Regions from separate parts of the Streptomyces sp. NPDC107581 genome, predicted to be linked through region 1. Evidence: riboswitches for the same ligand, from Rfam matches in the RefSeq annotation. Region 1 holds a riboswitch; the other holds the start of a gene.
The links. A riboswitch is a leader RNA that binds a small molecule or an ion and turns the genes downstream of it on or off. The one in region 1 is predicted to bind cyclic di-AMP.

Region 1 (7,616 bases):
CGACCTGGATGCGCAGAACGTCCGGGTCTCCGGGATCGGCCATCTCGCCCTGCCGGTGCACCCCGCCGTCGCGGCGGGGATACGCGAGGCACTGGACACCGCGTGCCCCGAGGACCGGCGCTCCGACGGTCTGACGGTGGCCTGAGAGGCACGGCGTGACAGGCGCCCGAGGGCGCCCTCACATCGGGGACACGGCCGGCGCACAGGCGGCGCACCGCCACCGGACATCGAACATTCGTCGAACGCAAGGCCAAACTCGCGTCCGTGGTCCCCCGAATCACGGCCGAATGCCCGTTTCGGTCCAACGCGAAACCAGCCGAAGATTGTCCCGCCCGCGTACCGACGGGTACAGTCGCCGCACTGCTCTGGCAGCCCCTGTTGTCGAGGCGAAAGAGAAGTTGGTGAACGACCGTCACCCGTCGGGGACCGTGACTCCCCCGGCTCCGGCTTCCGCCGCCTCCGCTGCGCACTACGCGCCGTACGGCGCACAGGAAGCCCCCTACGACGACCTCACCACGTACGGCAGCTACGACGCCGGCGGTTTTGCGGCCGGCGCCGACGGTGCCGGCGGCTTCGGCACGGATCCGCTCTTCGGCAGCCTCCCCGGGCAGCAGCAGCACACGGGCGCCTACGACACCACGCAGTGGCAGGCCGGTACCGGCCAGACCCTGAACTACGACCCGTACGCGGCCCAGCACCACGCCGCCTACGACTCGGGCGTGTACGACACCACGGCCTGGACGGTCCCCGCACAGGCCACGGGCAACGACGTCACCGGCCAGTGGGACGCGGGCGCCTGGCTGCAGCCCGACCAGTCCGCCGGCGCCGCCCCCACCCAGCAGTGGGAGTGGGGCACCCAGACCTTCGACACGGGCGCCTACGACGCCACGCAGTGGAACTCCGACGGCTCGGCCGTGGCGCACGAGCAGCTTGCCGAACCGTTCGACCAGCAGGCCACGGCGACGTTCGAGCAGGTCGGCGACGCGCAGGCGACCGCCGCCTTCGCGCAGGTGACGTACGAGAACGCCGCCCCCGGCGGGTACGGGGAGTACGGCGGCTTCGATGAACCGTCCGGCGGGGACGGCGCGTTGGGCGCCACCGGCGAGATGCCTGCCGTACCGTCCCTGCTCGAGGACCAGGAAGAGATCGCCCCGGCCCCGGCGTCCCGTGCGGGCTCCCGCGGCGGGGCGCGTTCCCGGCGTCGTACGCCCCCCAAGCGCTCCGCGCTGCTGACCGTCGCCGTGCCCTCGGCCTGTGTGATGGGGGTCGCCGGGATCGCGGCCGCCTCCGTGGGGAGCCTGACCGACGGCGGCAAGGACACCACCGCCTCGGCCTCGGACGCGCATGCGGTGAAGCCGTCCATCGCCAACAGCGAGCTGGACAGCCAGCTCAAGACCCTCTCCGCGAGCGCCGACAACTTCGCCGACCGGGCGAGCCGTACGCAGGACCGCATCGACCTCAAGACGCAGCAGGCGCTGGAGAAGAAGAAGGCGGCCGCGGCGGCCGCGCTCAAGGAGCGGCTGCGGCCCAAGTTCGTGCTGCCGGTCACGCAGAAGGGCCTCAGCGCCTACTTCGGCCAGGCCGGTGTGAACTGGATGTCCGTGCACACGGGCATCGACTTCCCGGTCTCGTACGGCACCACGGTGATGGCCGCCACCGACGGCGTCGTCTCCACCAAGTGGAACAGCGCCTACGGCAACATGCTGATCGTGACGGCGAAGGACGGCACGGAGACCTGGTACTGCCACCTCTCCAGCTACCGCGTCGCCTCCGGTACCTCCGTGAAGGCCGGCCAGCCGGTCGCCTACTCCGGCAACTCGGGCAACTCCACCGGCCCGCACCTGCACTTCGAGGTACGGCCCGCGGGCGGTGCGGCCATAGACCCGCTGCCGTGGCTGCGCAGCCACGGCCTGGACCCGACCTGAGCCCCGTATGAAGTGAGCCCCGCCGGTCCGGCGGGGCTCAGTTCGTCCACGGCTTCCCGGGGCGGTCCGGCTACAGCTTCTCGACCGGCGCGTACCGCAGCAGCAGCCGCTTCGACTTGCCGTCCCCGAAGTCGATCGTCGCCTGGGCCTTGTCGTCCGCGCCCGACACCGCGACGACCGTCCCGAGCCCGAACTGGTCGTGGGTGACCCGGTCGCCGACCGCCAGGGACACCACCGGCTTCTCGGAGGCCCGCCGGGTGGCGAAGCCCGACGCACCCGACGCCGACGAGCGCGAGCGGGACGAGGAGAGCGAGGACGCGATCCCGGACGCCGGTCCGGAGGAGACCGGTGCGGCCGCTCCCGTCCGCTTCCACTGCACATGGGCCGCCGGGATCTCCTCCAGGAAGCGGGAGGGCGGGTTGTACGACGGCTGGCCCCAGGCGCTGCGCATCGCCGACCGCGTGAGGTACAGCCGCTCCCGCGCGCGCGTGATGCCGACGTACGCCAGACGCCGTTCCTCCTCCAGCTCCTTGGTCTGGCCGAGGGCGCGCATGTGGGGGAAGACGCCGTCCTCCATGCCGGTCAGGAAGACGACCGGGAACTCCAGGCCCTTGGCGGTGTGCAGGGTCATCAGGGTGATGACGCCGGAGCCTTCGTCGTCCTCGTCGGGGATCTGGTCGGAGTCGGCGACCAGCGCCACCCGCTCCAGGAAGTCGGCCAGGGTGCCCTGCTCGCCCTCGCCGCGCTCCTGCTCGAACTCCAGTGCCACGGCCGCGAGTTCCTGGAGGTTCTCGATGCGGGTCTCGTCCTGCGGGTCGGTGGAGGCCTGCAACTCGGCCAGGTAGCCCGTGCGTTCGAGGATCGCTTCCAGGACGGTCGCCGGTCCGGCCCCGGACTCCACGATCGTGCGCAGGTCCTCCATCAGTACGTTGAACCGCTTGACCGCGTTGGTGGAGCGCGCGGCCATGCCGTAGGCCTCGTCCACGCGCCTGAGGGCCTGCGGGAAGCTGATCTTCTCCCGCTGGGACAGGGCGTCGATCATCGCTTCCGCGCGCTCGCCGATGCCCCGCTTGGGGACGTTGAGGATGCGGCGCAGCGGCACCGAGTCCTCGGGGTTGGCAAGGACGCGCAGGTAGGCCAGGACGTCCCGGACCTCCTTGCGCTCGTAGAAGCGCACGCCGCCGACGACCTTGTAGGGCAGGCCGACGCGGATGAAGACCTCTTCGAAGACACGGGACTGGGCGTTGGTGCGGTAGAAGACGGCGACGTCCCCGGCCTTCGCCTCGCCCGCGTCCGTGAGGCGGTCTATCTCGTCGGCGACGAACTGGGCCTCGTCGTGCTCGGTGTCGGCGACGTAGCCGGTGATCCCCGCACCCTGGCCGGCGTTGGTCCACAGGTTCTTCGGGCGGCGGGACTCGTTGCGCTCGATGACCGCGTTGGCGGCGGACAGGATGGTCTGCGTGGAGCGGTAGTTCTGCTCCAGCAGGATCGTCGTGGCGTTCGGGTAGTCCTCCTCGAACTGGAGGATGTTGCGGATGGTCGCACCCCGGAAGGCGTAGATCGACTGGTCCGCGTCACCCACGACGCACAGCTCGGCGGGCGGCAGGTCGCCTTCGCCGGGCGGTACGTCGATGTCCCCGGCGGCCCGCTCGCCGGTGCCGACCAGCTCGCGCACCAGGGCGTACTGGGCGTGGTTGGTGTCCTGGTACTCGTCGACCAGGACGTGCCGGAAGCGGCGGCGGTAGTGCTCGGCGACGTCCGGGAAGGCGCGCAGCAGATTGACCGTCGTCATGATCAGGTCGTCGAAGTCGAGCGCGTTGGCCTCGCGCAGCCGCGACTGGTAGAGCGCGTAGGCCTGGGCGAGGGTCTTCTCGAAGCCGTCGCCCGCGCGGGCGGCGAAGTCCTCCTCGTCGATCAGCTCGTTCTTGAGGTTGCTGATCTTGGCGCTGAAGGACTTGGGCGGGAAACGCTTGGGGTCGAGGTCCAGGTCGCGGCAGACCAGGGCCATCAGCCGCTTGCTGTCGGCGGCGTCGTAGATGGAGAAGCTCGACGTGAAGCCGAGCTTCTTCGACTCGCGCCGCAGGATCCGTACGCAGGCGCTGTGGAACGTCATGACCCACATCGCGTTCGCGCGCGGGCCGACGAGCTGCTCGACGCGCTCCTTCATCTCGCCCGCGGCCTTGTTGGTGAAGGTGATCGCGAGGATCTGGCCCGGGTGCACCTGGCGCTCGGCGAGCAGATGCGCGATGCGGTGGGTGAGCACGCGGGTCTTGCCGGAGCCGGCGCCGGCGACGATGAGCAGTGGGGAGCCGGCGTGCACGACCGCGGCGCGCTGGTTCTCGTTCAGCCCCTGCAGGAGCGCTGCCGCGTCGAGCGCCGGGCGCGGGGCGCCGTCGCGGTAGTGGGCGTCGCGCTCCGGCGGTGCGTCGAACTTCCCGCCGAACAGATCGTCCGGAAGCGGCTCCGGAGCGTGATCGTCCTCGGGCGGTGGCGGGGGCTCCTCCTCGCGCCCGCGAGGGGCCTGGAGGTCCGCCAGGAAGCTGTCGTCAAAGAGGCTGCTCATCGCTCTCCGAGTTTAGGGCGCCGCACCGACAACCGGTCGCCACCCCGGAAACTCGGCCCCCGCACAGTCCGCTATCGGACACGACTACGGAGAGTTGATCATCGCGCCGCTCCGTGCCGATCGGCCCTCACGCTGCGGAAGTGCCTTGTCACCCGGGTATGAAAACGGCCTCAGGTCACGGAAATGTATCGGACATATGGCACACCAACCTTCACAGGAGTCACACGAGTTGGCTAGGTTGCCGTCAGGCCGCACGACCCCCTTCCGGCGAACGTCGCCGAGCGCAGCGGCCTCCGCCGAGTTCGGTGCGCCCCGCGCGGCCACCGGAGCCGGGGACCCACCGATCCTGGGGTGAATCGGCTGACTCCCGCCCGGGACGACGCCGTAGGGCAACCCTTCCGAGCCATCCGCCCGAACCCGACAGCTAACCCGGTAGGCGGCACATTGGAAGGAGTCGCCTCTCTTGGCGTCGCACCGCAAGCCGCGCCCCGGCGGAACCCTCGGGCCGGGCGTCCGCACGCCCGCCCTCGCCACCGCCGCCTTCACCTCCGTGGCCGTCCTGTCCCAGACGGCCGAGGCCGCCCCCGCCCTCGACGGCCGGCCCAGCCCGGCGGAGATCGAGAGGAAGGTCGACGAGTTCTACCGCCGGGCCGACACGGCGGCGGCGGAGGAGCCGGCCGGCCGGCCGCAGAAGCGGGTGGACGTCCTCGGCGAGGAGAGTGCCCGGCGCCCCGGCCCGCTCGCCAAGGCCCGTGACGGGCTGGGGCCGTTCGCCGCCGAACCGGACACGGCCGCCCTCCTCGCGGAGTATCCGCAGGACCACTTCGCCCCGCACCGGGTGATGAACCGGCTGGCCTCGCGGGTGAAGGGCGCTGCCGAGCGGGGCAGGACCACCGCGGCCCCCGGGACGCCGGCCGCGTCGCCGTACGACGTGAAGACGGCCAAGGCCACCGTTCAGGCGAAGCTCGTCACCGCGCGCGAGCTGCTGTCACGGCTGACGGCCCAGGAGAACACCGGGCCGGCCGCGCCCGGGCAGCAGAACCGCACGGAGCCCGCGCGGCAGACGGCCGGGCCGGCGCCGCTGCAGGCACCGGCACGGCAGGAGACCGCCCCGTCGGCCGGCGGATCCGCCGGCTCGTACGCCACCCGGGCCGACACGGCGGTCGCCTTCGCCCGGGCCCAGGTCGGCAAGCCGTACGTGTCCGGTGCCAGCGGCCCCGGCTCCTACGACTGCTCCGGCCTCGTCCAGGCCGCCTGGAGGGCCGCCGGCGTCAGCCTCCCGCGCGTCGGCCACGCCCAGGCCCACGCGGGCACCCGCGTGCCCCTCGCCGAGGCTCTCCCCGGTGACCTGGTCTTCTTCCACGGGGACAGCAGCCACGTCGGTCTCTGCACCGGCGACGGCATGATGATCCACGCCCCGAAGCCGGGCGCGCACGTCTGCGAGGAGTCCGTCCACCACGGCGGCGAATCGATCATCCACTGCGTGGTGCGGCCCGCCTGACCCGTGCTCTTTTCGAGCCCCACGCGCGCGTGCCCCCACCGTGCGGGCCGCCCCGCTCCCTAGCATCGGGCGCATGTCCGGCATCTCGGCTCTGCGTGCGTGGTGGGCGGGGCGTCCGCCGGCGGCGGGGGCCGCCGTCATGGCGACCGGCATCGTGTCGGTGAGCCTGCACCTGACGGGTGCCGAGACGCTGTCCCGCGCCTTCCTGTGGCTGACCTGCGTCGCCTGGGTGGCGCTCGCCGCGAGCTTCGCCGTCCGGCTGGTCGGGCAGTGGGAGCTGTGGGTCGCCGGGGCCCGGAGCCCCGGCGCGCTCACCGCCGTCGCCGCCACGGCGGTGCTCGGCACCCGGATCTCGGAGCTCGGCCGGCAGCAGCTCGCACAGGCGCTGCTGGCCCTGGCGGCGCTGCTCTGGCCGGCGCTGCTGCTTCCCGTCGTACGGCACTGGCAGCCGCGCATGCCGGGTGCGGTGTTCCTGTGTTGCGTGTCCGCCCAGGGGCTCGCGGTGCTGGCGGCCACGCTGGCCGCGGCCACGACGACGGCATGGCTCGCACGCGCCGCGATGGTGCTGTTCTGGCTGGGCCTGGTGCTCTACGGGCTCGCCCTGACGCACTTCGACGCACGGCAGGTCCTCGAGGGGGCCGGGGACCAGTGGATCGCGGGCGGGGCGCTCGCCATCTCGGCGCTGGCCGGGGCGAAGCTGCTGGCCGCCGACAGCCCGCGTCTGTACCTGTGGAACGACGACGACCACGACGTGCTGCGTGAGGTGACGGTCGTGCTGCTCGCGCTGGGCCTGGCCTCGTACGTGGTGCTGCTGGCCGCCGAGGTGGCCCGGCCGCGGCCGGGCTACGACGTGCGGCGCTGGGCGACGGTGTTCCCGATGGGAATGACGGCGGCGGCCACGCTGTCTGTCGTGGCCGCCGTCGGGGGCGAATGGCTGAAGGGGCCGGGGCGGGTACTGGTGTGGATCGCGGTGGCGGCGTGGCTCGTGGTCGCGGCCGGTGCGGCGGTGACGGCCCGGGCCGGGATCAGCCGGGCACGCTGAACGTCACGTCCACAGCACGGCGATGAAGATGTTCGCCATGGTCAGCAGGCCGACCAGACCGAAGAGGCGCTTGTCGACCTTCTCCTCGTCGCGCTGCACGTAGACCAGCCCGAGGATCACGATCAGCAGAGCCAGCTTCACGCCGATCTTGACGGCGTTGACGTGGTGGTCGTCGGCCTGGTTGAGGCCGACCAGCGCCACACCGGTGACCAGCATGGTGAGCGCGCCGTGCAGCATCCCGGGGACGAAGCGGGCCGTGCCCTGGCCCATCGCCTTCATCTGGGTGAGGAAACCGCCGAGCAGCGCCGCGATACCGATGATGTGCAGGCCGACGAAGAGATGGATGAGTACGTCCATGAGCCCGGAGCCTAATCAGGGGCTCCGGAGGCTCCTGTCACCGGGCCCGCCCACAGCACTCGTCGATCATGCATATATGCGCCCCATAGCACTCCCCGGCTCCCGCGTGACCCGCATTCCGCACATCGGTCACCACGCTGCGTGAAGACGACGACTCCAGGCGGGCGATGCTGTCACATACCGTCACGACGCGATCCGTCGCAGCCAGTTCCGTACAGTGCGTCACCC
Region 2 (7,616 bases), 220 kb from region 1:
GCCCGCAGGGCGGTGAGCGCCTCGGCGAGCCGGGCGTCGTCGCTGAGGTCGGAGTCCAGCAGCTCGCACAGGGCGAGGTCCTCGGGCAGGCCGAGGCGTGCGGCGCGCTCGCGCAGCCGGAGCACGGGCAGCGTCGGGATGCCCTCGCGCAGGTCGGTTCCCGGGGTCTTGCCGGACTCGCGCGAGTCGGAGGCGATGTCCAGGACGTCGTCGGCGAGCTGGAAGGCGACCCCGAGCCGCTCGCCGTACTGGGTGAGCACGTCGACGACCGTCTCGTCGGCGCCGGACATCATCGCGCCGAACCGGCAGGAGACCGCCACCAGCGATCCCGTCTTGCCGCCGAGCACGTCCAGATAGTGCTCGACCGGGTCGCGGCCGTCCGAGGGACCCGCGGTCTCCAGGATCTGCCCGGTGACCAGCCGCTCGAACGCGAGGGCCTGCACCCGGACCGCCTCGGGGCCGAGGTCGGCGAGGATCTGGGAGGCACGGGCGAAGAGGAAGTCGCCGGTCAGGACCGCGACGGAGTTGCCCCAGCGCGTGTTGGCGCTGTCCACACCGCGCCGCACGGCCGCCTCGTCCATGACGTCGTCGTGGTACAGCGTGGCCAGATGGGTCAGCTCCACGACGACGGCAGACGGTACGACGCCCGGCGCGTACGGATCGCCGAACTGTGCCGCGAGCATCACGAGCAGCGGCCGGAACCGCTTCCCACCGGCCCGTACGAGGTGCTGCGCGGCCCCCGTGATGAACGGGACCTCGCTCTTGGTGGCTTCGAGCAAGCCTTCCTCGACAGCCGCCAATCCGGCCTGGACATCGGCTTCCAGAGCCTGGTCCCGCACGCTCAGCCCGAACGGCCCGACGACGGTCACGAGGGGTCTCCTGTCTGCTGGTGTCTGCTGGCGGTTACACGGTTTGTCGATAGGTCGCTGCCATCACTCAAGTCAGCGTATCCGGTCCTGTTTCGATCACCGATAGCGCCCACCGGTCCAGCCCGGGCGGTATCGGATCACGGCCGGTATGTTCTTGATCATCTGATAACGACAGACATGCATTGACTTAACAGGAACTCGTCCGATTTGTCGCGAACCGGGCCGTGAGCAAATTACTCCTTCCGTGTCACAGTCAGCTAATCCCTCTAATCCCTCATGTCCTATTTGATGCAGTTTGCTATTTCGTGAGTTGGGTCACGCGGGCCGACATATCCAGCCACCCGGCACCACCACCGTTCCCCCTTGCGGCACCGGCCAGTTGAGCGTTGGCAACAGCAAAGGATCAAGTACCCCATACGGGACAGACCAAGGTCAACTGGCACGTTGTGTGAATCCACTACTTGTTCCGGACATGTGCTCTCGCATAGCTTCCGGGCCTGTCAGGCGAACGCCGAATCCTGCCGCGTCTGACACCACCCATCGACGAACTCATTCGTACGGCAGGAGCGGGGGACCCAGGTAAGCCGCTGGACCGGGCGGCACATGTTGCAGACGCACATGTCGTCACCGGAACGGCTAGGGGTGAAGCCAGGCCTCCCCGGAGGTCCGGCCGGGCAACTCCCCGCGCCCGAACCCGACAGCTCACCTCGTAGGCGACGGAGAGGACATCGCCATGCCTGCTGCCGCTCAGCACCTCCGCATTCGCACCAACCGCCTCATCCGCACGCTCACCGTCGCCGGCACCGGCGCCGCGGTCCTCGCCCTGCCGCTCATCGGCGCGGCCGACGCCTCCGCAGCCACCCCCACGGCCACCACGCCGTCCACCACGCTCGCCGGGTACCCGAACAACCTCGACGGCTGGATCCACGAGTCGCTCGCGATCATGGCCGAGAAGAAGATCCCGGGCACCTACAACGGCATCCACCGCAACATCATCCGCGAGTCCTCGGGCAACCCGAACGCCATCAACCTCTGGGACTCCAACGCCGCCAAGGGCATCCCGTCCAAGGGCCTGCTCCAGGTCATCGACCCGACGTTCAACACCTACCACGTGGCCGGAACGTCCTTCGACATCTACGACCCGGTCGCGAACATCACCGCCGCCTGCAACTACGCGGCCGCGCGCTACGGGTCGATCGACAACGTCAACGGCGCCTACTGACGAGCGTCCGCGGCGGGCCCTACTGATATCCCGGTCAGTCGGTCGGGAACAGTCTTTCGAGGACGACGGCAATGCCGTCGTCCTCGTTCGACAGGGTGACCTCGTCGGCGACCGCCTTGAGTTCCGGGTGGGCATTGGCCATGGCGACACCGTGCGCGGCCCAGTCGAACATGGGGATGTCATTGGGCATGTCGCCGAAGGCCAGGGCCCGGCCGGCGGCGATCCCCAGGTGGTCGGCCGCCAGCGCCAGCCCCGTCGCCTTGGTGACACCGCACGGCTGGAGTTCCACGGTCCCCGGCCCCGACATCGTGACCGTCGCCAGCGAGCCCACCACCGAGCGCGCGATCGTCGCCAACTCGTCGTCGGACAGGGCGTGATGGCGCAGCAGCACCTTGCTGATGGGCTCGCACCACAGGTCGTCGCGCCGGCCGACCCGCACGGCGGGCAGGGTCGGGTGCGGCATCAGATACCCCGGCTCGATCAGCGTGAGGCCGTCCACCCCGTCCTGGTCGACGGCCGCGTAGACCTGCCCCACCTCGGCCTCGATCTTGCCGAGCGCGGTCTCGGCGAGCTCCCGGTCGAGGCGCACCGACCACAGCAGACGACCGGCTCCGGCGTCGTAGACCTGCGCGCCCTGCCCGCAGACCGCGAGCCCCGTGCACCCGAGGCCGTCCAGCAGGGGCCGCACCCGGGGGGCCGGGCGGCCCGTCACCACCAGATGCCGGGCGCCGGCCCCTGCCGCCCTCGTGAGCGCGGCGAGCGACCGGTCCGAGACGGTGTCGTCACCACGCAGCAGTGTCCCGTCCAGGTCAGTGGCGATCAGTGCGTATGCGGGGGGTGCAGCCATGATCAGAGAATACGGACAGCGCACCCCGCCGACTCACCCTGTTGTCCGCCGACTTGTGCGCTTCTCACCCCCAAGTGGTGCCTGCGGGCTCCCTGATGGCGGTGTTGATACGGTCGGGCCTGGCGGTGAGCGGGATGGTGAGCATCCGCGCGGAGAGCTGCTTCTCGCCTCGCCGAAGCAACCGGCCGCTTCAGCCCACAGGGCGTGCGGCACCGCACCTCGGAGCGGTCGGCGCGCCGCGTGACCCGCTCGGTCGGCTGCGGCGCCGCCCGCGCGGCCCCGGAGAACCGGGGCGCCTCGGGCCGGGCGCAGACGGCCGCGATCCGCTCCTCGCTCGCACCGGCCCCGCGCGGGCCGACCGCGCGGCGTGCACACAGGCGCTGCAGCCGTTGGTCTTCCCCGGCCGGCGGGGACCGGGGATCCACGTCCTCCCCCGTCCACGCCCTCCTCTTCCGCATCCGGCGCCTGGACGACGACCGTCACCCGTTCGGTGATGTGCTGCCCGCCGGTCTCAGCGGTGCGCCGCCGCCAGGTGCTGGGCCAGGCGCGGCGAGGCGAACTCCGTGCCGCAGACGAAGCGCATCACCGGGCCGTAGGAGGACGCCGCCGGAAGGCCGGTGAAGTACAGACCGGGGACCGAGGAGACATAGCCGGCGCCGAGCCTGGGGGCGCCCCTGCTCACCGCGAGGCGGGTGCGCAGTTCGTGGCCGAGGAAGTCCATCGCGGCGATGTTCACCCGGTAGCCGGTGGCCGCGATGACGTGGTCGGCGGGCAGCTGCTCGACGGGTCCGCCGTGCGTGCGGACGGTGAGGACCGGGGTGCCGTCCTGGGCCTCGGCGCCCAGCACCCGCTCGACCTCCTGGACCTGGACCTTGTCCTCGAAGCGGTCGCGCAGCCACCAGGCGCCGAGCGGGCCGAGGACCCGGCGGACCAGGTAGTGGCGGGTCCGGGCGGGCAGGAAGCGGTACGGCTGCGGGTAGTAGCTGAGCGCCCACAGGGACCAGGCACGGCCGAAGGGGGACTCGGGGCGCAGCTTCGGCTGGTCCCAGGGCGGGGCCCCGAAAGCGACCCGGCCGCGGCCGCGCGAGACCACGCGCACCTGGGCTCCGGCCTCGGCGGCGAGCGCCGCCGTCTCCAGTGCGGACTGGCCGGCGCCGACGACGATCAGCTCCTTGCCGGCGAAGCGGGTGAGGTCGTGGTGCTGGGAGCTGTGGGAGACCGGCCCGGTGGGTGCGGGTCCGTCGGCCGCCGCTCCCGCCAGCTCCGCCGGGAAGTGGGCGAATCCCGACAGGCCGGTGGCGACCACGACCGCGCGGGCGGTGAACAACTCTCCCGAGTCCAGCTTGAGTTCGAACCCGCCGCTCTTGTCCCGGTCGACGGAGACGACGCGGACCCGCTCCAGTTCGGGCAGCAGCTTCTGCTGGAACCACTCGCCGTAGGCGACGAAGGTCTCCGCCGGGATGATGTCCTCGTCGGTGACCAGCCGGCGGATGCCGGCCGCGTCGCAGTAGTCGGCGAGGGTGTGTCCGGGCTGCGGGCAGTCGAGGTTGGAGGCGGCGGGGGTCGACTTGAGGAGCATGCCCGCGGGCATGTGCTCGCGCCAGCTGACCATGGGGTCGCCGAAGACGCGGACGGGGATGCCGCGCGCCCGCAGATGGGCGGCGGTGGACAGGCCGTACGGCCCGGCCCCGATGACTGCAACCGGTCGAATCACGAAGTCCCTCCCCAGAGACACGGTGCGCCACAGTGGTGGCCTTGCCTACTTCGTGGCGGTGGTGGTGCTGCCTCGGCGGTTGGTCCGCCACAGCTGATAGAGGTGCTTCGCGCCCGGGCGCACGAAGCGGGCGAGCATCGTGAGGAACGGCAGCGGGTCGTCCCCCGCGAGCCAGGCCAGCTCCGTCCCGCTCGGCCTCGCCGGCGCGTGCGGCGTCGTATAGCCGCTGCGGCGGTAGGCGAGGAGGGCGGGCAGGTCGATGTTCTCCACGATGTAGCGGTGGCCGGCGCGCTGCTCCCCCTCCGGAACGGGCCGGCCGGTCAGGTTCAGGTGCATGGCGCGGACGACGTCCACTCCCGACTCGTTCTCGAAGAGCCGGAACTGGGCGCCCATGCGCGGGTTGAAATCGAGGAGCTTGTACTGTCCGTCGCGCCGGTCGAAGCGCAGGTCGAGGTCGATGATGCCGCTGAAGCCGATCTGTTTGATGAAACGCGCGGCGAGGTCGGCGAGTTCCGGGTTGTCGACGACGTACGCGTTCGCCGTCATACCCGCGTGCGGCGGCCAGGAGCGGACCTTGACGCCGGTGAAGAGGGCCAGCGGGCTGGAGTCGGCGTCGAAGCAGGCGTGCACGATCCAGTCCTCGGCCTCCTCCCTCGGCAGGTACTCCTGGAGGATCACGCCGGGCTGTTCGCCCCAGTCGCGGGCGAGGGTGAGCAGGCCCTCACGGGTGGCGATCCTCGTGGTGCCGTTGACGGCGGGCCGTCTGCGCCGCACGAACGCCTCCCGGTTCTTGGCCACCACCGGGAAGCGGGCCGCGTCGGCGAAGGCGGCGATCTCGTCGTACGACTCGGGGAACGCGGCCGAGGGGCTCGCGATGCCGTGTTCCACGCACAGCTCGTGCAGGCCCTGCTTGCTGGCCAGCCGGCGGGGCAGTGCGGGGTCGACACGCGGGAAGAGAAAGGGACCGGCCAGATCGTCCTGGTGCTCGGCGATCAGGACGGCCGCCTCCTCGTCCGTCGGGATCAGAACGGTCGGACGGCCGATCCGGCGGCCGATGCGCAGCAGGCCCTCGACCAGGTGGTCCGGCTCCTCGGCACCGGTCGTCGGCCAGACGAACGCCCGTCTGAGATAGCGGGAGGAGGCCGCGGGAGTGTAAGGATCCTCGGTGATCGCATACATGGGAACGCCGAGGCGGCCCAGGCTGCGGATCGCGCCGACACCGCCGTGGTGCAGCGGATAGTCGCCGAATTTGACGATCAGCCCCGGCACGTCACGGTCCGCCTCGAAAGGCACACTGACGGCGTTTCCGGCCACGGGTCCCCCCACGTGTCCCCCCTACGGACCGGACCCACCCCGTCCGTGTCCCCCAAAGGACGCTAAGCCGGAATTGCCGCCTCCGACAAGACCTATTCGGACATTGCGAACTCTTTAGACACTGTTCGGGCAACCTTCCGTACACCCCTTGCGGCACTGCCCAAGACGCGCGCCTCGGCCGTAACGTGTGGCGCGAGCACACGGAACGCATCGCCATGCATGGCCCGGATGAGAGCGAGGCAGCACCCCATGCCCCCCTTCGACGTCCCCGAGGGCGACCCCTTCGGCCCGCACAACCTCCCCTATGGCGTGTTCTCGCCTTCCGGCAGCACGGAGCGGAGGGTCGGCGTCCGGCTCGGTGACCACGTCCTCGACGCGGGCGCCGCGGCCGCCGCGCTCGGCTCGCCGTACGTCTCCCTCCTCGCACGGCCCAGCCTCGACCCCCTGCTGGCCGCCGGGCGCACGGCCTGGTCGGACGTGCGGCGCGCACTGACGGCCTGGGTGACGGTGCCCTCACACCGTTCGACCATCGAACCGCTGTTCCACCCCCTCTCGTCGGTGACCCTCCACCTGCCCTTCGAGGTCGCGGACTACGTCGACTTCTACGCTTCCGAGAACCACGCCCGCAACGTCGGCCAGATCTTCCGCCCCGACGCCGAGGACTCGCTGACCCCCAACTGGAAACACCTGCCGATCGGTTACCACGGCCGTTCCGGCACGGTGCTGGTCTCGGGCACGGATGTCGTACGGCCGTCCGGGCAGCGCAAGGGACCCGGCGACCCCGCGCCCGTGTTCGGGCCGTCCGTCCGCCTCGACATCGAGGCCGAGGTCGGCTTCGTGGTCGGCGCGCCCTCCGAGCGGGGCACGCCGGTGGCGCTGGGCGACTTCCGGGAGCACGTCTTCGGACTGTGCCTGCTCAACGACTGGTCGGCACGGGACATCCAGGCCTGGGAGTACGTCCCCCTCGGCCCGTTCCTCGGCAAGTCCTTCGCCACCTCGGTGTCGGCGTGGATCACCCCGCTGGAGGCGCTGGAGCACGCGCGCGTGGCGCCCCCGGAGCGCACGCACCCGCTGCTGCCGTACCTGGACGACGCACCGGCGGAGATCGAGCCCGGCGGCTACGACCTGCACATCTCCGTCGCGATCAACGGCCATACGGTGTCCGAGCCGCCGTTCTCCACCATGTACTGGACCGCCGCCCAGCAGCTGGCCCACATGACGGTGAACGGGGCTTCGCTGCGCACCGGCGACCTGTACGGCTCGGGCACGGTCAGCGGCCCGGCGGAGAACCAGCGCGGCTCGCTGCTGGAGCTGACCTGGAACGGCCGGGACCCCCTCGACCTCCCGGAAGGCAAGCGGGCGTTCCTGGAGGACGGGGACGTCGTGACACTGTCGGCGTGGGCGCCGGGGGCGGACGGGGGCCGGGTCGGACTGGGAGAGGTCACCGGGCGCGTCGTGTCGAGCTGAGCCGCGGGTTGTAGCAACTGTTTGACACAAGCCTGCCGTTGACGCATCTTGTACTCACCACTTGATACAAGCTGGTGAGTACAAGATGTCTGCTTTCACGGGGGTTTGTCATGGCCGGGAACGATCTGGGCGGAACCGATCTGGGTAGGACAGATCTGGGCAGGTCAAGGACAGATCTGGTGA

Region 2: linked by a shared signal. The riboswitch ahead of ACZ7P3_RS20545 (transglycosylase SLT domain-containing protein) and the one ahead of ACZ7P3_RS19465 (C40 family peptidase) in region 1 are both predicted to bind cyclic di-AMP.

Annotation. Positions count from the first base shown of each region.
Region 1 covers NZ_JBVKBH010000007.1:132,319-139,934, forward strand. The annotation lists gene ACZ7P3_RS19450 (esterase/lipase family protein) at 1-145, shown strand, start outside; gene ACZ7P3_RS19455 (M23 family metallopeptidase) at 402-1,925, shown strand; gene pcrA (DNA helicase PcrA) at 1,996-4,488, opposite strand; cyclic di-AMP (ydaO/yuaA leader) riboswitch at 4,787-4,943, shown strand; gene ACZ7P3_RS19465 (C40 family peptidase) at 4,952-5,989, shown strand; gene ACZ7P3_RS19470 (SLAC1 family transporter) at 6,063-7,031, shown strand; gene ACZ7P3_RS19475 (hypothetical protein) at 7,035-7,388, opposite strand.
Region 2 covers NZ_JBVKBH010000007.1:354,936-362,551, forward strand. The annotation lists gene ACZ7P3_RS20540 (polyprenyl synthetase family protein) at 1-869, opposite strand, end outside; cyclic di-AMP (ydaO/yuaA leader) riboswitch at 1,401-1,598, shown strand; gene ACZ7P3_RS20545 (transglycosylase SLT domain-containing protein) at 1,603-2,091, shown strand; gene ACZ7P3_RS20550 (HAD family hydrolase) at 2,126-2,938, opposite strand; gene ACZ7P3_RS20555 (FAD-dependent oxidoreductase) at 3,450-4,652, opposite strand; gene ACZ7P3_RS20560 (carboxylate--amine ligase) at 4,698-5,945, opposite strand; gene fahA (fumarylacetoacetase) at 6,216-7,433, shown strand; gene ACZ7P3_RS20570 (hypothetical protein) at 7,613-7,616, shown strand, end outside.